2 regions of the Staphylococcus casei genome follow, and region 1 is predicted to be linked to the other one. Evidence: riboswitches for the same ligand, from Rfam matches in the RefSeq annotation. Region 1 holds a riboswitch; the other holds the start of a gene.

Region 1 (11,174 bases):
ATTGGATTACTAGCACCATGGGTTGCCGGCGCTGCAATGGCTTTAAGTTCAGTGAGTGTTGTCACTAACGCATTACGCTTAAAACGCATGAAGTTATAGTTAAAATAATATTAGCCATGCGTCAATTGAATTTAAGGAGGTGATTAATATGAAAACAGAAACAATTACTGTTGAAGGTATGAGTTGTGACCACTGTAAACAGGCTGTGGAATCTGCCCTAACAAATTTAGACGGTGTATCAACTGCTACGGTCAATCTTTCAGAAGGAAATGTCGATGTCAATTACGATGATGATAAAGTAGCATTCGCTCATATGAAAGATGCAATCGAGGATCAAGGTTACGACGTAAAATAACCTTACTCAATATAAAGTAAAATGGTGATTACATATTGAAGATGTAATCACCATTTTTTATTTATAATTGCTTTTCATAAGTTAATCATTCATACACTGCACGTTGATGCTTTAGCTATTTTAATTCACACGTAGTTGCGTATCCCCTGTTTGCAATACTTCTATCGTTGCATCCAATGCATCAACGATTAAATTTTCCACAGCCGCATCTGTATAAAATGCGATATGTGGTGATACAATAACATCTTGACGCGTTATTAAATGTTTTAACAACTCATCTTCAAATGTACCCTCGCGTTGATCACTTGGAAACAAACCTTTTTCACCTTCATAGGTATCAAGTGCAGCGCCTTTAATTTTTCCGTTATCAAGTGCATTTACTAATGCTTTCGTATCAACAATCGTACCTCGGGCACAGTTAATAAATACTGCACCTTCTTTAAATTGATTAAATAACGCATCATTGAATAAATAGTTATTTTCTTTACTCGCTGGGATATGTACTGTCACAATATCAGCATCTTTAATAGCTTCACTAATACTTGTTTCATATGTTAAAAATGACTTTAACGCTTCATTGGGGAAAATATCATAAGCAACGACTTGCGTTTCGAAGCCTTTAGCAAAAATTTTCGCAACAATGCTCCCAATTCGTCCTGTACCAATCACCGCTACTTTTAAATCTTTCATAGAACGCGATAATATTTCAGGTTGCCATCTAAAATCAAACTCTGCTGTTTTCTGTTGAATATCATTATAATTACGAATTAAATTCAACGCTTGAGATACCGTGTATTCAGCTATAGAATGTGGTGAATAGGATGGTACATTAGAGATGATTAAATCATATTTCTTAGCTAACTCAAAATCATAGCAATCAAACCCTGCACTTCGTTGGGCAATCTGCTTAATACCAAATTCATGCAATTTTTTATACACTTCCTCATCTAATGGCAATTGTTGAGACAAAGATACACCATCAAAGCCTTTAACGCGATCAACTGTATCTATAGTAAGCAAATCTTTGTCTAAATCAACTTCTACCGCCCGCTGTGTAGACCATGCTTCAATATAGGGTATATCCTCTGGTCTCACTCCAAATAATTTAATCGTTGTCATAATCATTTCACTCCTAATGTTTTATTGATATAAATGTTTTAATGACTGGATTCGTTTCGCTGCTTCCACTAACTCTACATCGTTAAGGGCTAATGAAATTCTTACATAATTCCTCCCTTGTTCACCAAATGGTATACCTGGGGCCACTAGAATAGACTGTTCTTGTAATAAATACGTTACAAACGCTTCTCCATCGTATCCTTTAGGTGTTTGTAACCATAAGAAAATGCCACCCCTCATTGGTTCAAAAGGAATATGAGCTTCTTTTAATTTCTTTTCAAATTCATCTCTTCTTCGTTTAAAAGTTTCATTTTGAGTTTCTAAAAATGAATCATAATGATTTAATGCATATGTAGCGGCATCTTGAAGTGCACCAAACATCCCAGCATGTGTGTGTGTTTGAAATTTCTTCAAGGCTTGTATCATTTCTTTATTCCCAACCGCAAACCCTACTCTAAAACCAGACATGTTATATCCCTTAGATAAAGAAAATACTTCAATAGCTAAATCTTTGGCACCTTCAGATTGAAGTATACTTGGATTTTTATTATCAAAACCAAAAGCACTATACGCAAAGTCATGCACAATTTTAGTTTTTGTATTTTTAAATTGAGCTACAGCTTCATCAAATATCGATTGTGTAGCAACTGAACCAGTTGGGTTATTAGGATAAGTCAAATAAACTAGACGCGTCTTTGATAAAACTTCTTTATCTACTTTATTCCATTCTGGTAAGTAATACGGTGCTTTAAGTACCAGAGCGTGTGGCTTAGCATCAGCCAATAATACACCAGCTAAATAATCTGTATAACCTGGATCAGGTAGCAAAACATACTCCCCAGGGTTAACAATACATTGCGGTAAATTTACTAAGCCATTTTTTGTGCCATACAATATACAAACTTCATCTTCCTTATCTAAATCAACTTGATATTGCCGTTTATAAAAGTCGACAATGGCTTGTTTAAAGCTATCTTTACCATGAAACGCGCCATACTTTTGATTCTCTGGAATCCGTATTGATTCACTCAAACAGTCGATAATACCTTGGGGTGTCTCACCGTCTGGGATGCCCACTGCCATATTAATTAATGTTTTACTACCATGTTCTACTTTACGTCCCATTGTTTTCCCAAAATAACTATCAGGAATTTGAGCTAATTTATCAGAAATTACCATGTTTATGCCCTCCTATAAAAATAAAAAAGCTATATACCTTTTAAAGTGGCATATAGCTTTCACATGTCACCTATCTTTCAAGTCATATTACTTGTTGGACGAAGCACAGTACTCGACATGCAAGTCTGTTGCTGAAGTATCAATGGGCCAAATCCCTCAACTTCTCTGGATAAGTTTGTCATTATTAAATTAACTATAATTTTATCAGAATATTCATACTTGTCAATCATCTATAGATAAAAAAGAGAGTGCCTCCTAAGAGACACTCTCTGATATATAGGACTAAATGTTGAACATTTAGTTACTTAAATCTTACCACCAGTTATTTTGAGAACGGAAAGCAAGTGCTGCGTCAACTGAACCGTAACGCTCTTTAGCATAGTTAAGCATACCTTTAGTTTGAGTAGCTACTGAACCAGTTCCCCATGATTCTTTAGTTTGACCTAAACCTTGGTAACCTAATTCGTTAACAGCATTTGGATTACCGCTTGATTCAGGCATTACAATTGTATTCCACATAGCTTCTGTACCACCAGCAGCTAAGAATTGAGATTTAACTGATCCACCAGTTGAAGCAGCTGTAGTTTTTGCAGCTTCATAAGTTTTAGTTGCAGTACTTGTTTGAGCTGTTTGAACGTTAGAGTTTGATGAAGCTTTAGGCGCTTCAACTGCTTCTACGTTTGTTGTTTTTGTAGTTGCTTGTGAACGAACTTCACTAGCTGCTGTTTCATTAGTGTTTGATGAAGCTTGTGAACTTACATCTTGTGAAGCTGTGCTTTGAGAAGTTGTACTTTGAGCACCTGCTACATCGTATTTCCATGACCATGAACTACCATCTGAAGTGAAAGTATATTCGTAACCATTTAATACGAAGTCATAGTTGTACGCACCAGCGTGTAATGGTTTTTCGTTTAATTGAGCAGCTCCACTTTGAGCTAATTCAGCTAAATGACCTTGGTCAATATTTGACTCTGAAGCGTGTGCTTCATTGTGATCTGTTGACGCATAACCTGTTACGCCTAATGCTACTGCTAATGATGATGCTAAAATTGTCTTCTTCATAATAAAAAAATCCTCCATTTAAATCTTTTGTAAGTAAAATTATATTTTCGTTAAATTATTTATCGTATCTGCTAGTTAACATATCTACCAAAATTGTTTAATTTTTTTATGCGCTATTTTTTCGCCACAAATAATATACCATAAATTTCGTTGATTTATATTACACTTGTATAACAAAACTTTACAAAAGTAATGTCCTCTTGTAATATTGGAAACCTTTTCGTTTTGTTTTATAACGCCTAAATTATTTTCTTCCACTCTGATTTTGTGTATAAACCCTTTCGCGTAAGTGTTTAATTACATTTTTAAAAATAATAAATTATTTTCTGAATTATTACAGAAAACGTTTTTGTTACATAATTGTAAAATAAAAATTCGACAGAAAAATTATATTTTAGTGCAATGCTTGTAATTAATTTATTAAGAAAATATAAAAAGGCTACTGTCACGTAGCCTTTTTGAGTAATTTTACCCTTTTGTATTGAAGTATAAAAATTTCTTCTCTTAACAAACTTTACATTTTAAACTAAGAATTTGAATATTTCTCTATCATATAATTTTAATACTTTCATATAGAATGCGTTCACTAAATAACCACTAACAAATGGAACTACAAAGAATGCGATAAATACGAGTAGTAAACTTAATAATGGTGGATGATCCATAAATCTAAATCCACTTATCGGACCAACCAGTCCTATAATTCCAAAGCCTGCTGATTCTTTTGTTCCTCCTATGCCTATCAATGCACCTACAAAGCCCGTAATTAGCGCAGTAGTAAATATCGGTAATAAGATAATAGGATGCCTCACCATATTGGGAATCATCATCTTAACGCCACCTAAGAAAATTGTTATTGGCACACCTGATCTATTAATCTTAACTGTACCTGCAACAAGCACGCCTTCACATGCAACGATACCAAGAGATGCAGAGCCTGCCGCAAGCCCGCTAATCCCTATAGCCAATGCCGTTGCCACCGTAGATATCGGACTAATAATAATAAAACTGAACACCAGTGCAATGAGCATCGACATTAATATAGGTTGTAATTCAGTAAATGAATTGACAAGGTTCCCTATCCCTGTCGTAATTAATTTTATGTATGGAAGTATAAGAACACCAATAAGGCTGGCTAATACGCCAACTATCGTAGGTAAAATAATTAAAGTCAAACTACCAAATCGTTCTCCTATCACTAATATAAAGAATACTGCAATTGCAGCTGTAATCATTGTGTTAATTAAATCCCCAACCCCTACCAGCATCCACACACCATCTTTAAATTGTGCTGCACCGCTACCAACAAACGCAGAACTCGCAACGACTGCTGTCGCTAAAGGTGTAAGTTTAAAACGCATCGCAATCAATGCGCCAACTAAAAGTGGTACAGTAAATTGAATACTTTCTACTATTTGTAGTAATGTTTGGAATATAGCATATTTCGGGGCGAATAGTTTAAACAGCTCTCCTAAAATCGCATTAGGAATAAGACCTGCAACAATTGCTATTGCTACACCAGATAATACATTATTGATAAATTGTTTCGGACTCATCTTAATCATAGAAGTTCCTCCTAAGCTGTAGTAAAATATACTATATCATATTTTCTTAATTTTCAGAATATTTATTTTGTAACTTTTATTTTTTTACATCGCCTCGTCACAACATACTAAAGCACATCTTTCTAATCTTTCTCCAGAAAGCAAACTACTTTCTTTCATTTAGAAAAATGTGCTTTAAGCAGTTACTGCATACTTATTCTTCATACGCTTAGTTATCCATGAGTTTTGCAGTAAGTACAAGGCCTTGCGTGTCATTTTCAAAAAACTCTAGTTTTTGCAACTTATTATTTTGAGGTAAAAAAATTTCAAACTGTTCCCATATCCAAAAAGCAATATTTTCAGCAGTTGTATTCATTTCTGGTAATGTCTCATTAACCAATTGATATTCTAAGTAGGGTGCGATATGTGCCTTATAGAGCTTGTCAACTTCATTAAAATCCATAGCTAAGCCATAATGATCTATTTCAGATAAAATCTCTACATTAAATTTATATTGTTGGTTTTCTAGATCTTTGTGCAATTTTTCTGTGAAATAAATTCGATTGTCACATTTAAATTCATAAAAAGTTTTTATTAATACTGCATTATTTCTATATTTAAATGTTTCAGGTGGTAAAATATCATCAAATTGAGTCATCATTGTTCACTCCTTTTCCCTTTACCAACCTATACCCTTTTCTCTTTCTTCTATATAAAACTACAGAAGCTTGATGTTTTTAAATATGAATGCGCGGCAAGATGATATATAAATCATTATATACGAAAGGTTGTGGCATATGACTATCTATATCCAAAGGATATATGATGATGCACAAATTGAAGATATACGTATACTGGTTGATTGCGTATGGCCAAGAGGTATATCGAAAGATACGGCTAATTTTGATTATTGGTTAAAAGATATTGCCCCTACATCCCCTCTAAGAAAGTGGTTTAATCACGACCTCCAATTATACGCTGCATTTACAGAAAAATATAAAAAAGAATTATGTGAAAATGAAGAGCATAATCAAGCTGTTGTTTTGCAAAATTCATTTTACTAAAAGCATATATTTTAATCACAAGTGAAATAACAGATAATCACCGATTCAATTTCATCATCAATGATATTAACGCACAAATAAAGCCTTAGCATATCATCCAAGGCTTTATTTGTGCGTTAATTATTGTAAGCTAATAATCAAACAAACTTTCTTCTCCTTCAGGCAAACTTTCCACAAATGCTTTAGGATTTACTGCATAATCATTTCCTATGCCATCTTTCATACGTTGAAAGTGCAAATGAGATCCTGTTGTTTGTTCTCCTGTGTTACCTGAAAGTGCAATCACCTCTCCAGCTTTAACCTCATCTCCTACATTGACTTTAAAATCATTCAAGTGCATATACCATTGATGATAGCGGCCATTTGATTCTGCGATTTGTACTACTTTTCCTCCTAATTTATTATTAAATGTTCTTGTCACTTTGCCATCAGAAGCTGCCTTTACTGGTGTATCTTCTGGTAAATCATAATCAATACCGAAGTGTTTGCCATCAAAATCACTATATTGATATTCACCAAATGTTTCTGTCTCTCTACTACGATCAAAAAAGTCACTATAGGATGAGGAATGATTACTACGATCATCTCTTCGTTGCTCAGTTAAATTTTTATTTATACGCTCTTGTATGGATTCTAAATTCGTTATTAATAGCACAATAGGTACAATAATAATTATTAAAAGAATAAATGTTCTAATTGTATTTGCCACTATTTGAGTCACCTTCATATTTATTTTTTGCTTATTATAATATTAGTATAATTTTTATATTACTCTTTTGCTAATCATCTAACTCAAAAACCGCTCATACTTTAGTTGTATAAAATTCAAAATAAAAACAAGCCACTATTAATTTATTACAAATAACGTGGCTTGCCTTTATTTTTATCACTTATATTTCATCACTATAAGCATGGTTCCTCTTATGAATTATAACTTTTTAACATACTTTCCATCAAACTCCAAACACGCTCTACATCAACTGCTGTTGCAAAGTAGGCATTTTTTTCACCTTGCGTAATATGATTCAAATCTACAACCATTGTTCCATATGTTAATGCGCTCTGGTGCTCTATATCAATATGGGTATGCTGCATTGTAAATAGCGTTGGATCTAATAAATATAGTATGGTACATGCATCATGGATAGGACCACCATCCATATCAAAGTGTGTTTTATATGTTGATTTAAAGAATTCTAATAATTCTACAACAAATCGAGCAATTTGATTATCTATACATTTAAAACGGTCGATAATTTGAGTTGTCGCAAGCACTTGGTGTGTGACATCCAAACCAAAAACATTGATATGGATGCCACTATCAAATACACGTTTAGCCGCTTCGGCATCTACCCATATATTAAATTCAGCAGTAGGTGTCCAATTTCCAAACGTGCCACCACCCATAATAGTAATCGATTCAATATATTGAGCGATACTAGGATCTTTGATTAACGCTGTCGCTATGTTCGTTAATGGGCCTGTTGCGACAATCGTTACCGGTTCTATACTGTGTTTGAGCTGTTCAATAATCACATCGACAGCATGACTTTGAGTAGGTTTAAGCGATGGTACTTCTGGTAATTTCGGTCCATCCAAGCCAGTATCACCATGAATTTCAGAAGCAAAAGAAGCTGATTTAATCAGCGGACGTGTCGCACCAATAGAAACATCAATATCAGCCCTACCCATAACATCTAATACATTTAATGCATTTTTAGTATTTTTTTCAACTGCTTGATTACCAGCAACAGTTGTCACAGCTAAAATATCCAATGTACTTAACTTTGCACCAGCTAATATGAGTGCAATTGCATCATCATGCCCAGGATCACAATCCATTATAATTTTTTTACGCATCATCACCACTCCTACCTATCGTTCTATATTATTTCATCTTATTATTGTGCCGTATGTTTCTTATACTGGCGATACATAAACGCAAGTACAATCAACCATAATGGCGCAAAAATCACACCGATACGTGTTTCAGGATTTACGAGTAATACCCCAAAAATAAAGATGAAGAATATTATGATACAAACAGCCATATGCTTTCCACCTGGCATCTTATATTTACTTCGTTTATGTAAATCAGGTCGTTGCTTGGTGTATCTATAATAAGCTATTGTAATAAGCGTCCAGATAAAAATATTTAATACTGTCGATACTGTACTAATATATACAAACACTGTAGTTGCATTAGGGATGAAATAATTAAGCAATACAGCAAACATTAAGAATGAACATGTTACGAGTATCGCTGTAAGCGGCACACCTCTCCGATTTGTAACTTGAAACTTAGGTGGTGCTTGTTGCCTATCTGCCAAACCAAACAGCGTTCTACTATTTGCAAAAATACCACTATTACATGCGGAGGCTGCGGCAGTTAATACAACAAAGTTGATAATTCCTGCTGCAAAAGGTATACCAACTAATGCAAATAATTTAACAAAAGGACTACTTTCAGGATCTAACTCATTCCACGGAATAATAGAAATAATGACAGCAATTGCACCAATATAAAATATTAAAATTCTAAATGGTACATTGTTAATTGCCTTAGGAATTGTCTTTTCCGGATTTTTGGTTTCACCGGCTGTAATACCTATCATTTCAATCCCTAAAAATGAAAATATTGCCATTTGGAAAGACATAAAGAATCCCGATAGTCCATTGGGGAAAATCCCCCCATGACTATAAATATTAGAAACACTCGCCTCTCCATATGGTGTTTTGTAAGCCATGACAATCATCACAACACCTACAACAATTAATGCCAGTATTGTCGCAACTTTAATAATCGCAAACCAAAATTCTAGCTCACCAAATAATCTAGTACTTAATAAATTGAAACACATCAATAACAATACACATGCTAATGCAGATAGCCAATTAGGTATTTGTGGCCACCAAAACGAAACATATTTCGCAACAGCCGTTACTTCAGCCATTCCAGATATAATCCAAGTTAGCCAATAAGTCCATCCAGTAATAAAACCTGCCAAAGACCCTACATATTCATGTGTAATATCCGCAAATGAATTAAATTTCGTATTAGATAGCAACATTTCTCCCATCGCTCTCATAAACATAAACAATACAAATCCAACTATAATATAAGTTAACAATATCGATGGACCCGCTAAATGTATCGATTGCCCAGCACCTAGAAATAATCCTGTACCGATTGCACCGCCAATTGCGATCAATTGGATGTGTCTATTGCTGAGTTCTCTCTTTAATTGCTCTCCCATATATTCTACCCCTTAGATGTAAAGTACGCACATGATAATAAGTCTTTTTGTAACAAAATGTGGCAACATATTTAATATGACTTAAAATTACAAAGTCCCCCATCGTTTGTAATATGTATATTTATCTATAGTGTACCCTTGATAATATTTAAAAAACTGATAAATTAAAATTATTAATATTTTTTAAGTGAGGTGTAATTCAATGAGAGCAATTTTAATAGGTATTTTGGGAGCTATGTTTTTCTCTGTTACGTTTATTTTAAATCATGCTATGTCTGACGATGGTGGAAGTTGGATGTTTAGTTCATCACTTCGTTTTATCTTTATGTTCCCTTTTCTTTTCATTTTTGTATGGTTTCAACAGCGTCATCACATTATTTTATTACATATTAGAAAGCACTTTATGTTGTGGCTCTTATGGAGCACTTTAGGTTTTGTATGCTTCTATGTGCCCATTACATTTGTTTCCAGCTTTAGCCCTGGCTGGCTTATTGCCGCTACTTGGCAACTGACAATTATTTGTGGATTATTACTAGCACCATTGTTCTATGAATATGTCCAATATGAGCAACAGACCGTTAAAATAAGAGAACGTATTTCGTGGCGTTCAGTCGGGACTTCTACTCTCATGATTATTGGTGTTGTCCTCGTTCAGATTCCACAAATTTCTAATATTGAACTTCATACTTTCATTATCTCTGTTGTGCCCTTGATTATTGCTGCTTTTTGTTATCCATTAGGTAACCGTAAGATGATGGTCTTAGTAGATAATAAACTTACTACTATTGAGCGTATGTATGGTATGACACTGGTTACACTGCCCATATGGTTTATCATTTTTGGTGTAGGTGTAGCTAAAAATGGCTTACCTTCCTCTAATCAAGTATTACAAACATTTTCAGTTGCCATTTTTTCTGGAATCATAGCAACTGCACTTTTTTTCTATGCTACAAACTTAGTCAAACATAACCAAGGTAAGCTTGCTGCGGTCGAAGCAACACAGGCAACAGAAATTATATTCACACTTATTGGTGAAATGATTTTCCTTGGTCTGCCTTTACCAGATGCTATGAGTTTAATTGGTATCTCTTTAATTACACTAGGCATATTTATATATTGCTATCTAAATAGTTTGATTCAAGAAAATAAAGCTGATCTTTAAAATAGAAATCAACTTATTTCTAAAAATATAGTTCTATTTTATGAAACAATCACACTTATCGCTTAAATTTATAATTTAACAAGCGCTTCCTTCCAATCAACCACGTTGACATTCATCAAAGAAAACAAGATAATTTGTATGAATTCTATAAATGATGACTTGTTTGAAGGAGGTATGAAAGCAATGACGACAACACGTGTTGATCCACGTATTACAAGAACTAAAAAATTATTAATGGACGCTTTTCGTGAAATTGCTAAAGAGAAAAAAATCCATACAATTACTGTGAAAGATATTACAGATCGCGCTACTGTCAATCGTGCAACCTTTTACGCTCATTTTTATGATAAATACGATATTATGGACTATACATTATCGCAAACTATTCTTAAAAACTTGAATGACACTTTAGACATCGTATCTGAGCTCAAC
Region 2 (11,174 bases), 380 kb from region 1:
ACACAAACGTTTGATGCTTTTACGAAACATTTAGCCACAACGCTTACTCAAGATGAAGTTGATAACGCAAATGCAGCGTTTGATGAATTGAAGCAACACGTTGAATCTACATATCATGTCGATGTGCCTTCTCGCTTTGAAGTCATGAATAACCCAGGTGATTTAAACCTATCTTATGTTATGGAAAAATTTCAAATAGACTATGCTTCTTTTGATTCACAGCGCAATTACTTTGCAGGTCCTTCAGTGATCCAGCCACAACCATCTGGTTTTATGGAGCAAATTGATCGTTCTCGACCTATCATTTATATTTCTCTAGGCACCATCTTTAATCAAAATATTGCCTTTTTCAATAAATGTTTTAAAGCATTGAGAGATTTAAATGTAACTGTAGTTGTTTCCATAGGCAATGAAAATCGTTTAGAAGATTTTGAAGACATTCCAGATAATTTTATACTTAAAGCATATGTTCCTCAAACCGAGCTCCTCCAACATACTTCATTATTCTTAACGCACGCAGGGATGAATAGCACAAATGAATCTATGATGATGGGTGTGCCGATGCTTGCATTTCCGCAGAGTGCCGATCAACCAGTTGTTGCTCAACAAATAGAAGACTTAAATTTAGGCCAACAATTAAATGCAGAAACGATGACACCTGAAATACTAAAACAAACTGTATTAGATATGTTAGGCAATTTGGATTATTACCAACACAATATAGACCAAATTAGAGATACTGAACCAAATCAGCGTCCAGGTTATGAATTAGCCGTAGATCGCATACTCGCATTTCGCGACCAAAATTGTAAGTAATTCATACAATTTAAGATAAACAAAAATACCTTGTAGATGCGCCAATATTGGCAACAGCTACAAGGTATTTTTTTGAATATCTTAACATGCTCGATTTATGTACTTTATACTTCCCATAAATCTTCTAATAAGTTTGTTTGATTACGGTCTGGACCTACTGAGAAGATTGAAATCTTCACATCACATAACTCAGAAATACGTTCTAAATAGTTACGTGCATTATCAGGTAACTCTTCTAAAGTACGGCAACTTGTAACATCTTCAGTCCAACCTGGTAATGTTTCAAAGATTGGCTTGCAGCGTTGTAAGTCTTTTAAGTTTGCAGGGTATTCAGTGATTTCTTTACCGTCTAATTCGTATGCAGTACAAATCTTCACATTTTCAAGACCTGTTAATACATCGATAGAATTGATAGATAAATCTGTAATACCACTTGCACGACGTGAGTGACGTAATACAACTGAGTCGAACCAACCTACACGACGTGGACGTCCTGTAGTTGTACCGTATTCACGACCAACTTCACGGATATGATGACCATCTTCGTCAAATAGTTCTGTTGGGAATGGACCATCACCAACACGAGATGTATACGCCTTACATACGCCGATTACTTTTGACACGAACGTTGGACCTACACCGCCACCTACAGTAACATTACCTGCAACTGGGTTACTTGATGTAACGAATGGATATGTACCATGATCGATATCTAACATAACGCCTTGTGCGCCTTCGAACAATACTTTTTCATCTGCAACAAATGCATCATCTAACACTTTAGCTGTATCTGTAACGAATGGTGCTAAACGTTGACCTGCAGCATAATATGTTTCAAAGATTTCATCAAATGATGGGCACGTTTTACCAAACATACCTTTGAAATAAGCTTCTTTATGTTCAATATTTTGTTTTAATAGTTTTTCAAATGTTTCTTTGTCTAATAAATCCGCTACACGAATACCGATGCGTTGTGCTTTATCTACATAAGCTGGACCGATACCTTTTTTCGTTGTACCGATTTTATTATCTCCGCGGCGTTCTTCTTCATATTCATCTTGTTTTAAGTGATAAGGTAAAATAACTTGAGCGCGATTAGAAATACGTAAATTATCTGTTGAAATACCTCTTTCATTTAAAGCGTCTAATTCTTTTAATAATGCGACTGGATCTACAACTACACCATTTCCGATAACTGCTAATTTTTCTTTATAGAAAATACCAGATGGTACTAAGTGTAATTTGTATGTTTCTCCACCAAATTTAATTGTATGGCCTGCATTGTTACCGCCTGAAAAACGTGCAATAACATCTGCTTGTTCTGCTAAGAAATCCGTAATTTTACCTTTACCTTCGTCTCCCCATTGTGTCCCAACGACTACGATTGATGACATATGAGCACCTCCAAGTTTTTCTCAATTAACCATTTCGTATTCTACCAATACAAAAGGCATAATGCAAACAAAAATCGAACATTGATTTTTCATCATTTTATAACTTTTTGAAATTCTTAAAAACTAAACGCACACGCTATAGACCTAGTCATACCAACCTTTTACCTTTAATTATCATAAGATTACGATACATACTTCCATTGAAACAAACGAACTGAATGCAAACAAAAACCGTACAATAAAACAAATTCAAGCATTATTGTACGGTAAAATTATTTTTTATCTTTTTTTATCCCATCTCTGCATGGGCATAATCTATATCGGTAAATTTATTGTATTGTTTCATAAAGTGTAACTTCACTGTGCCGGTTGGGCCGTTACGCTGTTTGGCGATTATAATTTCAATCTCACCATTATCGTCATTTGTTTGAGGTTCATAATTTGAATCATCGTCATCTTCGTCTTCGCCACGATTATAATAATCATCACGATATAAGAAGGCAACGATATCGGCATCTTGCTCAATAGAACCTGATTCACGAATATCACTCATCATTGGTCGTTTATCCTGACGTTGTTCCACGCCACGAGAAAGCTGACTCAATGCAATAACTGGACATTCTAGTTCTCTGGCTATCGCTTTTAACGTACGAGAAATCTCAGAAACTTCTTGTTGACGGTTATCTGAAAAGCGTGATCCACTACCAGAAATTAACTGCAGATAGTCAATGACAATCATATCTAACCCATGCTCTTGCTTTAAGCGTCGACATTTCGAACGGATATCCGTAATACGAATACCTGGTGTATCATCAATAAATATCTTTGTGCGTGATAGTTTACCTACTGCTATTGTAAAACGGTTCCAGTCTTCTTCTGTCATCATCCCCGTTCTCAAACGGTTGGAATCGACATTACCCGAACTACAAATCATACGTGTTGCTAGCTGATCAGCACCCATCTCAAGCGAGAAGATCCCTACAGAGAAATGATCTTCATGTGTGGCTACTTTTTGCGCAATATTAAGTGCGAAGGCAGTCTTACCTACAGAAGGTCGGGCTGCTAAAATAATTAAATCATTACGGTTGAACCCAGCAGTCATCTGATCTAAATCTCGATAACCTGTAGGTATCCCAGGTGTCTGACCACTATTTTGATCTAATAACTCCGCGTTTTCATATACGTCACCAAGTACATCACGAATATCTTTAAAACCGTCACTTTCACGTGTCGATGATAATTCTAATATACGTCGTTCCGCATCATTAAGTATCGTATCAAGTTCCAGTTCATCATTGTAACCATCATTTGCGATGCTATCAGCAGTTTGAATTAATTTACGCTTAGTTGCGTGTTTAAAAACAATCTCTGTATAGTACTGGATATTACGCGTTGTTGGTACATTGCTAGATAACTCAGCAAGATATTGTGGTCCACCCGCTTCATTCAATCGTCCTTCTTGTGACAATTGATCCATGATTGTTACCACGTCAATATCTTTATTGTCTTCGTTGAGATTCATCATAGCTCTAAAGATGTGTTGATGTGCGCCTCTATAAAAGGACTCAGGAAGCAAGACTTCCTGAGTTGTGTTAATCAATTCTGGATCTATGATAATGGCACCTAAGACAGATTGTTCAGCCTCATTGCTATGTGGCATTTGATTTTGTTCATACATTCCATCCATTACGATTACACCTCATATACTCAATCCGTTATTATTGTTCCACTGTGTGCACACGAATTGTACCTTCAACTTCTTTGTCTAGTTTAACTGGTACATTTGTATAACCCAATGCATGGATACCGTTTGGTAAATCCATTTTACGTTTGTCAATTTTAATATTATGTTGCTCTTGTAATGCTTGTGCAATTTGTTTTGTACTTACTGAACCAAATAATTTGCCGCCTTCACCTGTTTTAGCAGATACTTCGACTTCGATATTGCTGAGTTGTTCTTTTAATTTTTTGGCATCATCAATTTCTTGTTGACGTTCTGCTTCTGCAGCTTTATTTTTTCTTTCTAATTGTTTTAGATTGCCTGGTGTTGCTTCTACAGCGTAGTTATTTTTTAACAGAAAGTTATTTGCATAACCCACTGGTACATCTTTAACTTCGCCTTTTTTACCTTTACCTTTTACATCTTGTGTAAATATTACTTTCATGAATTTTCACTCCTACTCATTTGTTCTGTGATTGCTTCTTGTAATTGCTCAATCGCTTCATCGACAGTCACATCTTTTAGTTGTGTGGCTGCGTTAGTCAAGTGGCCACCGCCACCTAGCGCTTCCATCGTTAATTGTACATTAACTGCACCCAGTGATCGTGCAGACATACCTACGACATTATCTTCACGTCTAGCAATTACGTATGATGCTTCTACACCATCTAAACTTAACAGTTCATCAGCTGCCTGTGCAACTGTAACAGGATGATAGATTTTTTCGTCTGAACCATAAGCGATTGCAACACCGTGCTCTTGCAATTTCACAGTTTGAATTAACTCAGTACGATTAATGTAAGTATCGATATCATCTTTTAAGAAATGTTGGGTCAAAATAGTATCTGCACCATGTGCACGTAAATAACTCGCAGCATCGAACGTTCTCGAACCAGTACGTAAAGTAAAGTTACGTGTATCGACTATAATACCTGCAAACATCACGGTCGATTCTAGACGTGTCAGTCGTTGTTCGGTCGGTTGATACTCTAATAGTTCTGTTACAAGCTCTGCTGTGGAGCTCGCGTATGGTTCCATGTAGATTAACAATGGACTAGAAATGAAACTTTCACCACGTCTATGGTGATCAATAACGACTTTACGATTAGCTTTATTTAAAATATTTTCATCAATAACCATTTCTGGTTTATGTGTATCGACGATAACTAAAGTTGTCTTAGATGTCATAATATCCCACGCTTCATCTGAAGTAATGAAACGATCTTTCAACTCGGGCTTTTCATTCACTGCTTCCATGACTCGACGTAACGTTGGATCTATGTCTGATTCATTCAATACGATATAGGCATCTAAATTATTCATCATTGCAAAACGTGATACACCAATTGCGGCGCCTATCGCATCTAAGTCAGGACGTGTATGTCCCATAATGATAACTTTGTCGCCTTCCATTAAGATATCTTTTAAAGCATGTGAAATCACTCGTGCTCTTACGCGCGTACGTTTTTCCATAGGGTCAGTCTTACCGCCGTAAAAACGGACGTTCCCGTTCATATGCTTAATCGCAACTTGGTCACCGCCGCGACCGAGTGCTAAATCTAGACCTGATTGAGAAAGCTCTCCAAGATCAATTAAGTCCTCTGAACCTTCTCCAACACCAATACTTAACGTTAATTGCGCACGGTAACCCACACTTTTTTCTCGTAATTGTCCCAAAATACTAAAGTTAGAGGCCTCAATTTCATTTAAAATACGCTGATTTAAATAAGAAACAAATTGATCAGAACTATAACGTTTAAAGTACACATTATATTCTGCGGCCCACCTACTAATGACACGCGTTACCATAGAGTTAATCTCTGAACGCTGTGTATCGTTCATATTTTGAGTAATTTCATCATAATTATCTAAGAAAAGTGTTGCAATAATCGGTTTAGATTCTTCATACAATTCATGTGTTTGAACTTCCTCTGTTATATCGAAGAAATACAATACATGTTCGTTTTCTGAATATCGCACACGATAATGGTAATCATTTTCTTGAATTTCAATTTCTTGCGTTTTTTCTAATTGTTTTAAGATATTAGGATATACTTCATTAACTGGATCGGAAATCACATTACGAGTTAAACGTTCCGACATAAATTGGTTCATCCACTCTATGTTTTCATTCTCATCTAGGATGATCATTCCAATAGGTAAATTCTTAATTGTTATGTTATTGCCTGCTGAAATTTTCCCACCTAGATTATTTACATAGTTGTCTAATTTCTGTAAAGCCTGCCTTACCATAAATGCTGTCCCGATAATTACAAACACTAATACAACCGTTGCAATACCTGCAATCAATTGATTAAATATAAACCAAACAACGACAAGTGCAATTGCTGTTAGTGCCATAATAATAAATGGTAAAACCAAAGCTTTTTTAGTGGATTGACGGTTCATTCTTCCACCTCAAATCATTTTTTAATGATACTTTTTAGATTAACACATAAATCTATAACACCCAGCAAACTTACAATGTGTGTGACTGGCATCAATATTGTCCCTATCACCATCAATACAACTGTAAGTGCAGGCGGCATGGATTTAGCTTTACCAAAAAAGTGAATAACACTTAATCCCTGAATATACATACATAATGATAACACAATTTCTAAATTTAATACGGTACTTTGGAATGTACCCGGTTGGGCGGCAAACATAACACAAAGCAATACAATTATATAAATAAATAATAATGAACGCTTCATTTGCCATGCATATAATGGTTTGAATATTGGTGTAGCAATCTTGAATTTACGTAAAATTGGAAAAGTGATAATTAAATTGATTAATACGAGTAGAAATACTGCAAAAACTACATAACTCGGTAGTTGCACCGAAACTTGACGGAAGCCTTCTGCAAGCATTTGTTTATAGTCTGCGCTCGCTCCAGATTCTGAAATAAGATGATACAATTGTTGTTTCACTGGCTTCATAATTGTTGTTGCTTTTGGCAATTTATCAGATACTTGTAAGACCATAACTGCAATTAATGAGACTATACTGATATATGTAGTTGTAATATAAAGTATACGCTCTTTAGACGTACGTTCTTTTAATAATTGGCCTACAACGAAACTCAAGACGAGTACGAGGACCATGATAGTTAATACAAAAATATTACCCAATAAAGTTGTTAAAATAACTGTAATAACCGCTGTTATGCCAAATGTTTCTAAAGATTTATGCCATAAGATAATGCCTGGTATTGTTGCAAAGAGACTTAATACCAGTCCAAGCGGTGGTAATATATGTAAAGCTAAAGCGACTATGATTAGTGCTAATGTACCAAGGATAGCTGCCTTAGGATATATTTTTGAAAACAAATTCGCCACTCCCATACTATTTTTGACTATAACTTCTATTTTAACCTCTTTAAAACTTTTTCACAATTTTGTCGCCCATATTAATTAAAGATTAAAATAAATTGCATTAGTCTGTGGTTGCTTATGGTTCATTCACATAAAAATAGGACGACAAGTAATAACCATGCATAAAATATGCCCAGTTATGCCCAGTATAGTTACTGTTTGTCGTCCTGTACGTCATTTTATTTAGCTTAATCAGGCAATATCATTTTCTTTTAAATTGAGAAACTTTTAAGAAATGATATAAATTAGGTGCCCAGTCATTAAAATTAAGCAAGAAACCGTCATGCCCGACATTATCTGGCACAAAAAAGTGTTTATGATATTTAAAGCGCTCCCCTACTGCACGTACAAGGTCATCTGGATAAAGCAAATCATCTGTAAATCCCATAGTCATAACTTTCGTATCTAATTGCCTAAACACTGTGTCCACGTCATTACGCCCTCTATCTACATCATGACTATCCAAGACATCCAGTAGTGTTAAATAGCAAGCTGCATCAAAGTAATCTTTAAATTTATCGCCTTGGTGTTTTTGATAAGCCACGACTTGGTCTGGTGTAAAACGCTTATCATAACTTTTAGATGAACGATAAGTTAAGAAACCCAACTGTCTTGCAATACTCATACCTTCCTTGCGATTCAAATGAATAGACTGTCTCGCAATTTGATTAAAGGCACGGCTATACGAGGAAGTTCTATCTGTAGCAGCAAGAATCACAGCCTTTTCAACAACAAATTTACGGTTGTACAATAATTCCACTGCTTGCATGCCGCCTAAAGACCCACCGATAAGAATATTAATTTTTTGATGTCCTAATGTTTCAATACCCAATTCTATGGCGCGTACAATATCACGTAACGTAAGATGTTGTGGGAAATCTTCATCAGTTAGCGCTGAACTTGAACCATACGGGCTACCTATTACATTAAATGTTAAAAATTGATAATCATGTATTGGCATATAACCACCATCAATAATTTCTCTCCACCAACCGGGGTTTTCACTTGTTCCATAAGTTAAATGGTTTCCTGTTAACGCATGGCATACTACGACAAGCGGTTGTCCTGCTAATCCAACATGCTCATATCGTAACTTTAGGTTAGAGATTGTCTCACCTGACTCTGTTGTAAATGGCCCTAATTCTAATGTATCAACCGTATAATTCGTCATGATTTACCCCCTACTTAATAAAAAACTCCTCACCCATTATAAGTAAGAAGTTAATCATACTTATCATTCGAGTCTCTCGTTGGTTTTAGCACCGTACTTAAAATAGCCGGTTGCTGAAGCTTCACGGGGCCAAATCCCTCAGCTTCTCGAAATAAGATTTGATTTTAATTGTATATATCTCAGTGTACTAAATATCATTCCCTAATAAACATACTTGAAATAAAGAAATTTCATAATTTTCTAATTATTGTTATTCTAACGGATATTACGACTTACATCAATGAAATAATTAAAAGAACCATCGTATAATTGCTGTAATAATAATTCCACTAATGATCGTAATCGTTAGACTTCTAGTGTATAGAGCAATCAAAATGGTTGGAATCATCGTAATTAAGAATGGCACGTTCAAATTATAACCCATACTACCTTCATGTTGTTCTATCGCTCCGTCAATAACCAACGCTGTAAATAACGTTATCGGAATAAAAGATAGCCATTTTACTGTCTTTTCAGATAAACGTATCTTGGATATCATAACGAATGGTATTACACGTGTAAGCCATGTCACAATACCACACAATAAGATAATCATTAGCATATGTAGTGTAGTTGTCATCGATCCATCACCACCCCTAAAGCAGCAGTTAGTGTGGCTGCAAGAATAATTGCTATATATGACGGCATTATCAAACTAAATAAAAGCATCATAACAATGACGCACACGATTAATACAAGATAAGTCTTAATGTGTGAGCGTTGGATGGTTTCAAACTGTGAAATTGCTAAAAAGATAAACATAGCAGTAATTGCGAAATCGAGACCTAATGCATCTGGATTATGTATGTATTTACCAAAAACTGCGCCTACAATCGACGCAAGCGTCCAAAATAAGTATGCAGTGATGTTTAACCCGTGTAACCAACGGTCATTAATTTTTTCACCTTTTAGATGTGGTGTAATCGCAACACCAAATGTTTCATCTGTAATTAGCGTTCCAAGGCCTAGCCGGTTGAATAATCCATAGTTTTTATAACTTGGAGCAAGCGTCATACTCAGTAGAAACATTCTAGAATTAACAATAAAAGTAGTTAATATAATCGCCGAAATGGGTGTTCCTGATATGACTAACGCACAAATAATAAACTGTGCTGCGCCAGCATAAATGACAAGACTGAGCAAAATAATTTCTAGTAAACTAAAACCTGAGGCTATTGCCACAATACCAAATGACAACCCCACTCCTGCATACCCTAACAACGTAGGTATACATTCTTTAACACCTTGTCTAAACGTTACATGTGGCTCCACAGCCTCACTCCTTTATATTAAAATAATAGCTGTATTCTAATATAAAGTATAAACAACATTCAACGCCTTTACACTACCGTTTGTGTGACGGAAGACAAGTGGTTGTGTAAAAGCATTGTTTTACCGCCTTATTTTAGGTTTCGGAATTTTCTGTAAATGTTTAGACTACCCTATCTTTTTCTCTAGCACTTCGTCTGTTTCTCTTCTGATTCGCTGCTTTATTTTTGCTATTTTTATAATTTTTTATGTATTTACACCTCCCCCACCCTACCCTGCAAAATAAAAAACCACACGACAAGGGGCGTTGTCATGCGGTTCTTAGTATTGCTTTATTATATTTATTAAACTGATTGAATAACTGTTTTACCACCCATAAATGGAACTAATACTTCTGGAATTGTTACTGAACCATCTTCATTTTGATAATTTTCAACTATAGCAGCAAATGTACGTCCAACTGCTAAACCACTACCATTAAGTGTATGGACTAATTCTGGTTTTGAATTTTTATCACGTTTGAATCGAATATTCGCTCGACGCGCTTGGAAATCAGTAATGTTTGAACAAGAACTTATTTCTTTATAATCATTATAGCTCGGTAACCAAACTTCTAAATCATAGGTTTTACTTGCGCCAAATCCAATATCTCCTGTGCATAAGTTTACACGACGATAAGGTAAACCAAGTTCTTCTAATATTGCCTCTGCATGTCCCGTCATTTCTTCAAGTGCTTCCCAAGAGTCTTCAGGTTTTTCTACGCGTACCATTTCAACTTTATCGAATTGGTGTAAACGAATAAGGCCTCTTGTATCACGTCCAGCAGAACCCGCTTCACTGCGATAACAAGCTGATTGTGCTGTGAATTTAGCTGGTAGTACATCTGGATCAATAATTTCATTACGATAGTAGTTTGTAAGTGGCACTTCAGCTGTTGGAATTGTATATAAGCCTTCCTTTTCAACTTTAAATAAATCTTCTTCAAATTTAGGCAATTGACCTGTACCATACATTGAATCTGCATTTACTAATTGTGGCACCATCATTTCAGTATAACCATGTTGTGTAGTATGTTTTGTAATCATGTAATTCATTAACGCTCTTTCTAATTGTGCCCCTTCACCTGTTAAGAATACGAAGCGCGCACCTGAAACCTTAGCAGCACGTTCAAAATCGACCATTTTTAACGCTTCTACTAAATCCCAATGTGCTTGGGCTTCAAAGTCAAATGATCTTGGCGTACCCCAACGCTTAACTTCTACATTATCATCTTCTGTAGCACCTTCTGGCACTTCATCTTGAATGATATTTGGAATACGAGATAATTTGTCATTAAGCTCTTGATCAACTTGGTTTAAAGTATCATCTAATACTTTAATTTCATC

Evidence for each region. Region 1 has a riboswitch for S-adenosylmethionine ahead of QMO72_RS01770 (aminotransferase class I/II-fold pyridoxal phosphate-dependent enzyme). Riboswitches for the same ligand answer to the same signal wherever they lie in the genome.
Region 2: it holds a riboswitch for S-adenosylmethionine, as region 1 does, so the genes downstream of both, metX (homoserine O-acetyltransferase MetX) here and QMO72_RS01770 (aminotransferase class I/II-fold pyridoxal phosphate-dependent enzyme) in region 1, are expected to answer to the same signal.

The regions. Positions count from the first base shown of each region.
Region 1 is NZ_CP125718.1:396,160-407,333, reverse strand. Features, by position in the region: gene QMO72_RS01785 (heavy metal translocating P-type ATPase) at 1-99, shown strand, start outside; gene copZ (copper chaperone CopZ) at 149-355, shown strand; gene QMO72_RS01775 (D-lactate dehydrogenase) at 476-1,474, opposite strand; gene QMO72_RS01770 (aminotransferase class I/II-fold pyridoxal phosphate-dependent enzyme) at 1,496-2,653, opposite strand; SAM riboswitch class I at 2,721-2,829, opposite strand; gene QMO72_RS01765 (aggregation-promoting factor C-terminal-like domain-containing protein) at 2,966-3,715, opposite strand; gene QMO72_RS01760 (PTS sugar transporter subunit IIC) at 4,237-5,280, opposite strand; gene QMO72_RS01755 (6-pyruvoyl trahydropterin synthase family protein) at 5,489-5,917, opposite strand; gene QMO72_RS01750 (DUF488 domain-containing protein) at 6,057-6,323, shown strand; gene QMO72_RS01745 (M23 family metallopeptidase) at 6,454-7,032, opposite strand; gene QMO72_RS01740 (nucleoside hydrolase) at 7,245-8,183, opposite strand; gene QMO72_RS01735 (amino acid permease) at 8,225-9,580, opposite strand; gene QMO72_RS01730 (DMT family transporter) at 9,783-10,742, shown strand; gene QMO72_RS01725 (TetR/AcrR family transcriptional regulator) at 10,926-11,174, shown strand, end outside.
Region 2 is NZ_CP125718.1:12,732-23,905, reverse strand. Features, by position in the region: gene QMO72_RS00090 (macrolide family glycosyltransferase) at 1-816, shown strand, start outside; gene QMO72_RS00085 (adenylosuccinate synthase) at 921-2,210, opposite strand; gene dnaB (replicative DNA helicase) at 2,500-3,897, opposite strand; gene rplI (50S ribosomal protein L9) at 3,929-4,375, opposite strand; gene QMO72_RS00070 (DHH family phosphoesterase) at 4,372-6,339, opposite strand; gene QMO72_RS00065 (DUF2232 domain-containing protein) at 6,354-7,265, opposite strand; gene metX (homoserine O-acetyltransferase MetX) at 7,513-8,481, opposite strand; SAM riboswitch class I at 8,539-8,639, opposite strand; gene QMO72_RS00055 (AzlD domain-containing protein) at 8,771-9,100, opposite strand; gene QMO72_RS00050 (AzlC family ABC transporter permease) at 9,097-9,792, opposite strand; gene serS (serine--tRNA ligase) at 10,134-11,174, opposite strand, start outside.